Priestia megaterium: one gene and its partner. The protein of the gene in region 2 interacts with the protein of the main gene of each other region in a pairwise test. Links are inferred from orthologs where the notes say so. Each region holds a gene or a part of one and is shown on either strand. Other genes may lie near its edges.

Region 1 (3,649 bases), 3.3 Mb from region 2 along the record:
GACATTTTACTAACATCGAAGAGACGTTAAATAAATCAATTTTAATTGCTCAAGAAGCAGCGGAAGATGTGAAGCGAAACGCTGAAAAAGAAGCGAAGCTCATTATAAAAGAAGCAGAAAAAAATGCGGACCGTATTATTAATGAAGCACTGTCTAAGTCTCGTAAAATTGCGATGGACATTGAGGAGACGAAAAAGCAGTCTAAAGTATTTAGAACTCGTTTCAAAATGTTAATCGAAGCACAGCTTGAAATGTTAAACAGCGACGACTGGGATCAGTTGATGGATTATGAGATGCCAGCGCTAGAAGAAAAAATTGACTAGTCAAGACATCATCTTGACTTCTCACGTTTTGTTGTCATATAATTTGGTAACAGATGAAATTTCATATCAAACAGTACGGAGACAGGGACAGTAGCTTTTTTAGTTTGTCAAAGCGAATCGAGGATGGTGCGAGCTCGATAACAAACAAAAAAGTGAAAATCACCCTAGAGTACCATTGCTGAACTGATGATAGTAAGCAGTGGCGGTTTATTCACGTTACGAATGCAAAGAGGATTTGCGTGCAGCAAATCTACTAGGGTGGTACCGCGGGAGGCCTTCTCGTCCCTTTTTGGGATGAGGAGGTCTTTTTGTTATGGTACAAAAAGATATGAAATTTACGTTTTTTTGGGAGGGTAAAACATGGAATATAAAGATACATTATTGATGCCAAAAACTGAATTTCCGATGCGTGGAAATTTACCGAACCGCGAGCCTAAAATGCAAGAACAATGGGCTGAAATGAATATTTATGAAAAAGTACAAAAACGTACGGAAGGCCGTCCGCTATTTGTCCTGCATGATGGACCTCCATATGCGAATGGCGATATTCACATGGGACATGCATTAAATAAAATTTTAAAAGATTTTATCGTTCGCTATAAGTCGATGTCAGGCTTCTGCGCACCTTATGTACCAGGCTGGGATACACACGGTTTGCCAATTGAAACAGCTTTAACAAAAAATAAAAAAGTAAACCGCAAAGAAATGACGGTAGCTGAGTTCCGTAAGCTTTGCGAACAGTATGCTTGGGAACAAGTAAACGGCCAGCGTGAGCAGTTCAAGCGTTTAGGCGTACGCGGAGATTGGGATAATCCATATGTAACGCTTCAGCCGCAGTACGAAGCGCAGCAAATCAAAGTGTTTGGTGACATGGCGAAAAAAGGCTACATCTACAAAGGGTTAAAACCTGTGTACTGGTCCCCTTCAAGTGAATCTGCTTTAGCAGAAGCGGAAATTGAATACTATGACAAGCGTTCAGCTTCTATTTACGTAGCGTTTAACGTAAAAGATGGTAAAGGTGTGCTTGAACAAGATGAAAAATTCATCATTTGGACGACAACACCATGGACAATGCCAGCTAACCAAGGGATTGCTGTCAATCCTGAGCTTCAGTACAGCGTAGTTGAAGCAGATGGAGCAAAATATGTAGTGGCAACTGAACTGATTAAAACAGTTGCTAAAGAAATTGAATGGGCTGACTATAAGACGCTTCGTACGGTAAAAGGTTCAGAACTTGAGCGTGTAGTAGCTGAGCATCCAATCTACAAGCGTGATTCTTTAGTTGTTCTTGGCGATCACGTAACAACGGATGCTGGTACTGGGTGTGTTCATACAGCACCGGGACACGGGGAAGACGACTTTATCGTTGGTCAAAAATATGGTTTGGAAGTTCTTTGTCCAGTCGACAGTAAGGGGCATATGACGAATGAAGCACCAGGATTTGAAGGGTTATTCTATGATAAAGCGAATAAGCCGATTACAGACAAACTAGAAGAAGAAGGCGCGCTGTTAAAATTAAGTTTCATTACCCACTCATACCCACATGACTGGCGTACAAAGAAACCAACAATTTTCCGTGCAACGGCACAGTGGTTTGCGTCTATTAAAGATTTCCGTGAAGATTTATTAAAAGCAGTAGAAAAAACAGAATGGGTGCCTACTTGGGGTGAAACGCGACTTTATAACATGGTGCGTGACCGCGGAGACTGGTGTATTTCTCGTCAACGTGCATGGGGCGTTCCGATTCCGGTATTTTATGCTGAAAATGATGAGCCAATCATTACGGACGAAACAATCGAACACGTATCAAATCTATTTAGAGAACATGGATCAAACGTATGGTTTGAGCGTGAAGCAAAAGACTTGCTTCCAGAAGGCTTTACTCATGAAGGAAGCCCAAATGGCCGCTTCACAAAAGAAACAGACATCATGGACGTATGGTTTGACTCTGGCTCTTCACATCAAGCTGTTCTTGAAGAACGTGAAGACTTACAGCGTCCGGCTGATTTGTATTTAGAAGGTTCTGACCAATACCGCGGCTGGTTTAATTCAAGTCTTTCTACAAGTGTAGCTGTAACGGGTGAAGCACCTTATAAAGGGGTACTTAGCCACGGATTTGCTTTAGACGGTGAAGGTCGCAAAATGAGTAAGTCATTAGGAAACGTTGTAATTCCAGAAAAAGTAATGAAACAACTAGGTGCAGATATTTTACGTTTATGGGTAGCTTCTGTAGATTACCAAGCTGATGTTCGTGTATCTGATAACATTTTAAAACAAGTAGCAGAAGTATATCGTAAAATCCGCAACACGTTCCGTTTCTTACTAGGAAACTTAGCGGACTTTAATCCATCAACTGATGCTGTAGCCGTTGAAGACCTTCGTGAAGTAGACCGCTACATGCTTGTGAAGCTGAACAAATTAATTGATAAAGTGAAAAAATCTTATGATTCATATGAATTCTCAAGCATTTATCACGCAGTGCATAATTTCTGTACAATTGATATGAGTTCATTCTACTTAGACTTTGCAAAAGATGTATTGTACATCGAAGCAGAAAATAATGTAGAGCGTCGCAGCATTCAAACGGTCCTTTATGAAACGTTATTATCGTTAACGAAATTAGTGTCTCCAATTCTTTCTCATACAGCAGACGAAGTATGGGTTCACATTCCAAATGTAACGGAAGAAAGCGTGCAGCTAGTTGATATGCCAGAGGTTCAAGAAATCGAAGGAGCAGATCAATTAGTAGAGAAATGGGATGCATTCATGGAGCTTCGTGATGAAGTATTAAAAGCGCTAGAACAAGCTCGTAATGAAAAAGTAATCGGTAAGTCTTTAGAAGCAAAATTAACGCTGTATCCAACAGCAGATACGAAAGAACTGTTAGCATCTATTTCTGAAAATGTAGGTCAACTCTTCATCGTTTCAGATCTTGAGGTAGCAGAAGGTGAAGCACCTGCTGAAGCACAAAAATTCAGCTATGCTTCAATTGTTGTAAGTAAAGCAGAAGGTGAGAAGTGTGAGCGCTGCTGGGTTGTATCACCAACAGTTGGCGAAGATCAAGATCACCCGACTTTATGTACACGCTGTGCGGATGTTGTAAAAAATCACTACGTTCAGCAGTAATTAACAAAAACACGTCCTTTTTGGGCGTGTTTTTTGCTGTACGAAATTCCCAAATACAATGGTATAAAGCATTTAAAGCCTTAGGAAAAACTTGTGTTGTAGATTCGATGGAAAACTCGGTAAACCTAACATCATTAATACTTCATCTTATCAGCACAGGAGGCGTTTGCATGTATGAAAATTATCTTTCCATTGGACAG
Region 2 (4,401 bases):
GCTTGGAGAGAAAAGGTGTATTTCATGACGTTCATTTTTCAGTGCGATCAGGAGAAATTGTCGGTGTTGCGGGGCTAATGGGAGCTGGCCGAACCGAAATTATGCGCGCTATCTTCGGGCTTGATCCGTTAGAAAAAGGCGAAATTGTATTAAATGGCAAACGGGTCAGTATCACAAAGCCCGACCAAGCCATTAAATTAGGTCTCGGGTTCATTACAGAAGATCGTAAAACAGAAGGGCTCGTCCTGGATTTTTCTATTCGAGAAAATATTGCGCTTCCAAGTCTATTCAGCTTTTCGCCAAAAGGCTTTATTGAACAAAAAAGCGAGCAGCAATTTGTAGATTTACTTATTAAACGTTTAACGATCAAAACCGAGTCGTCTGAGACGAGTGCGGGTAACTTATCAGGAGGAAATCAGCAAAAAGTAGTTATTGCCAAGTGGATTGGCATTGGACCAAAAGTGCTGATTTTAGATGAACCAACTCGAGGAGTTGACGTCGGGGCAAAGCGTGAAATTTATCAGCTTATGAATGAACTGACAGACAGAGGCGTGGCTATTATTATGGTGTCTTCAGAGCTTCCGGAAGTACTCGGCATGAGCGATCGCATTTTGGTTGTGCATGAAGGAAAAATAACAGGTGAACTGACAAGTGAAGAAGCAACTCAAGAAAAAATTATGACATTTGCAACAGGAGGTCAGTAAAATGAAAGCAAACACAGCGATAAAAGAAAATCGCGTTGATAACGTGATGCAAAAACTAGGTCCGTTACTAGGTCTATTTATTCTTATTGTCATTGTATCGATTTTAAATCCAAGCTTTTTAGAACCTTTAAATATTTTAAACTTGCTGCGTCAAGTAGCCATTAATGCCTTAATTGCATTCGGTATGACATTTGTCATTTTAACAGGCGGAATTGATTTATCGGTTGGCTCTATACTTGCTTTATCAAGTGCGTTAATGGCAGGTATGATTGTGTCAGGTGTAGATCCTATTTTAGCTATTTTAATAGGATGTGTGTTAGGAGCTGTAATGGGTATGATTAACGGCTTGCTTATTACAAAAGGAAAAATGGCGCCGTTTATTGCAACGCTGGCGACGATGACAATTTTTAGAGGGTTAACGCTTGTTTATACAGATGGAAATCCAATTACGGGCTTAGGCGAAAACTATTACTTCCAGTTATTTGGCCGCGGCTATTTTCTAGGTATTCCTGTTCCGGCAATTACGATGGTACTAGCTTTTGCTGTCCTATGGGTGATTTTGCATAAAACGCCGTTTGGCCGTAGAACATATGCAATCGGGGGAAATGAAAAAGCAGCATTTATTTCAGGAATTAAAGTACCAAAAGTTAAGGTTATGATCTACTCACTAGCAGGATTATTGGCAGCGCTATCAGGAGCGATTTTGACTTCTCGTTTGAACTCTGCTCAGCCAACGGCAGGTACGTCTTACGAGTTAGATGCTATCGCTGCAGTAGTACTGGGTGGAACAAGCCTTTCAGGCGGACGTGGACGCATTGTTGGAACGTTAATTGGTGCGCTGATTATCGGAACGTTAAACAACGGTTTGAACTTACTCGGCGTTTCGTCATTTTACCAAATGGTCGTAAAAGGAATTGTTATTTTAATCGCGGTATTAATTGATCGCAAAAAGTCAGCTTAGGAGGGAAAAACATGAAGAAAATTTGGCTCGTGCTATTATCATTTTCATTATTACTGTTAGGGGCTTGTTCACTTCAGCCTCCTGAGTGGGCGAAACCATCTGAAAGTAAAAATTTAAAAGATATTAAAATTGGTTTATCCGTTTCTACATTAAACAATCCGTTCTTTGTTTCGCTAAAAGAAGGGGTACAAAAAGAAGCAAAAAAACTGGGCATGGAAGTAGTTGTAGTAGATGCTCAAAATGATTCAGCAAAACAAATTAACGATGTAGAAGATTTAATGCAGCAAGGTGTTAACATTCTGCTTATTAACCCAACGGATTCAGCTGCTATTTCAACAGCTGTACAATCGGCTAATAATGTAGGTATTCCAGTTATTACGCTAGATCGTTCAGCAGAAAAAGGAAAGGTAGAAACACTGGTAGCTTCAGATAATGTAAAAGGTGGTCAAATGGCTGCTGATTACATTGTGAAAAAAGTAGGGGAAAAAGCTCAAGTAGCAGAACTTGAAGGCGTGCCGGGAGCTTCAGCAACTCGTGAACGAGGAAAAGGGTTCCACAACGTTGCAGACCAAAAGCTAGATATTACGGCTAAACAGTCAGCTGATTTTGACCGTACAAAAGGCTTAAACGTTATGGAGAATGTTCTTCAAGGAAACCCTGGTATCAAAGCCGTATTTGCTCACAATGATGAAATGGCATTAGGAGCTATTCAAGCTATTAACAGCTCAGGAAAAGATGTGTTAGTAGTAGGGTTTGATGGAAACGACGATGCAATTAAAGCGGTAAAAGAAGGGAAACTAGGAGCAACTGTAGCCCAGCAGCCTGTTTTAATTGGTAAACTTGCCGTAAAATCTGCTAAAAATGTTCTTCAAGGCAAAAAGGTAGATAAGCAAATTCCAGTGCCTTTAAAACTAGTAACCTCTGAAAAATAATGGATTTATACGTGTGGAGAAAAAAGATGCTCATTTGATTTATGGGCGTCTTTTTATGTATATAAAGTGTAAAAAAGAAGTGAAAAAGTCACAACTTTATAAATAGTGTAGGAATTATGTAGGTGGAATTTATGTAATAAAAAGTAAAAAACACCGAAAAAAGACGGTAAAACACATAATTTTCTGTGAAAAATTTGTAATATACCTGTAATAATAAGCGTTTATTTCTATTTTTAAAGAGCAATTTTGCCCTGTTTATGACAAAAATATATCTTTTTTAATAAACAGTAAACCTCTCTATCAAGGGATTTTGGTGATGAATTTCCAGAAAGAGATTCTTGGTTATACAGATTATGGGAAACTTTTAACTGTATTGTAACATAAACAGATAGTTTTTTATGGTATAACTATGTCTATGAGGAAAGGGGACTATTACTTTATGAAAATTTTTAAGCGTATGACTCTTGCAGCAGTCACAGGAATTTTCTTCATGACCGGCATTACAGAGACTCACGCCCAATCGAATGAAGAAGCGCTCCAGAGTACTGAAAATAAAATTAAAGAAACAGAAAAGGCTGTTCAACAAAAAGAGAAAGAGAAACAGTCTATCAATTCAGATGTTCAAAACATTCAATCACAATTAAATTCATTACATACAGTAATCTCTAGCAATAAAAAAGAGTTAGCATCGACTGAAAAGCAGATTTCAGAAGCGAACAAAATGATTGAGAAAAAGAAAAAAGAGATCGTTTTGCTTCAGGAAAAAGTGTTAAGTCGTAAAGATATTATTGAAAATCGATTAGTTGCTTTACAGCAGGACGATAAAACAAGCGTTGTTATTGATACATTAATGAATGCTGATAACTTTGGAGATTTTGTTGCACGTATGGGTGCTGTCACAACTTTATTGTCAGCAGATAATGATATTTTAAAGCAGCATCAAAATGATTTAGATCAAATTGAAAAAGATAAAAAAGAAATTGATAAGCAAGAAAAAGTATTAGAAGCAGCAAAAGGTAGCTTAGCGGCTAAACAAGCTGAATTAGATAAAAACGTTGCCAAACAAACAGCAACGTTAACAACTATGCAAGAAAAATACAGCACGGTCGTAAATGAAATTGATGCAGCTTCTTCAGAAAAAGCAAACCTTCAGTCTGAATTAACAGGCATTCAAGATAAGATTGCAAAAGAAAAAGAAGCAGCTCAAAAGCAAGCTGAGCAAGTGGCGAAACAGCAGGCAGCTGAAAAGGCTGAGGCTGATGCAGAAGCAAAGCGTCAAGCTGAACTAGCAACTGCTAAAAAAGAAGTAAAAACAGAGCCAAAACAAGAAGTAAAAACAGCTGCGGCTACGGAGAAGAAAGCAGCCGTTTCTTCAGAAGCAAAAGAAACGAAAAAAGAAGAAAGCACACAAAAGCATTCTGGAAAAGAAATGTATGTAGAAGCAACAGCTTATACAGCTAATTGTGCAGGCTGTAGCGGCGTAACAGCCACTGGACAAAATGTAAGTTCAGGCACTCATAAAATTATTGCGGTAGATCCATCCGTTATTCCATTAGGTTCGAAAGTATATGTAGAAGGATACGGAGTGGCAACAGCAGGTGATACGGGCGGTGCGATTAAAGGATATCGAATTGACGTATTAGTACCTTCTGAGTCAGCTGCAAAAGCATTCGGACGTCGTACAGTGAAAATTACGGTGTTAAATTAAAGAAATAGGCTGGAATAAAAATATTTTAGTTGCAGGAAAATCCGAACGATGAATCGTTCGGATTTTTTCATTGTTGTACTGAACGTAGGTTTCATC

The links. Proteins that work in one complex are often made in the same cells at the same time.
Region 1: the proteins of rbsB (region 2) and ileS interact in binary tests that used the Escherichia coli proteins (3 or more experiments, as listed by UniProt). The link is inferred for Priestia megaterium from one-to-one orthologs.

The regions. Positions count from the first base shown.
Region 1 is NZ_CP085442.1:4,168,439-4,172,087, reverse strand. The notes cover bases 372-3,649. They hold ileS (isoleucine--tRNA ligase), read left to right. Parts: upstream 372-683; coding sequence 684-3,449; downstream 3,450-3,649. Other genes in these bases: LIS78_RS21600 (conjugal transfer protein TraR), read left to right, coding at 3,620-3,649. In the rest of the region: LIS78_RS21610 (DivIVA domain-containing protein), read left to right, coding at 1-323. UniProt on the Escherichia coli protein: Catalyzes the attachment of isoleucine to tRNA(Ile). As IleRS can inadvertently accommodate and process structurally similar amino acids such as valine, to avoid such errors it has two additional distinct tRNA(Ile)-dependent editing activities.
Region 2 is NZ_CP085442.1:914,053-918,453, forward strand. Bases 653-3,636 are described here. They hold rbsB (ribose ABC transporter substrate-binding protein RbsB), read left to right. Parts: upstream 653-1,676; coding sequence 1,677-2,597; downstream 2,598-3,636. Other genes in these bases: LIS78_RS04745 (sugar ABC transporter ATP-binding protein), read left to right, coding at 653-704; rbsC (ribose ABC transporter permease RbsC), read left to right, coding at 706-1,665; LIS78_RS04760 (3D domain-containing protein), read left to right, coding at 3,037-3,636. Outside these bases: more of LIS78_RS04745, read left to right, coding at 1-652; more of LIS78_RS04760, read left to right, coding at 3,637-4,305. UniProt on the Escherichia coli protein: Part of the ABC transporter complex RbsABC involved in ribose import. Binds ribose. Also serves as the primary chemoreceptor for chemotaxis.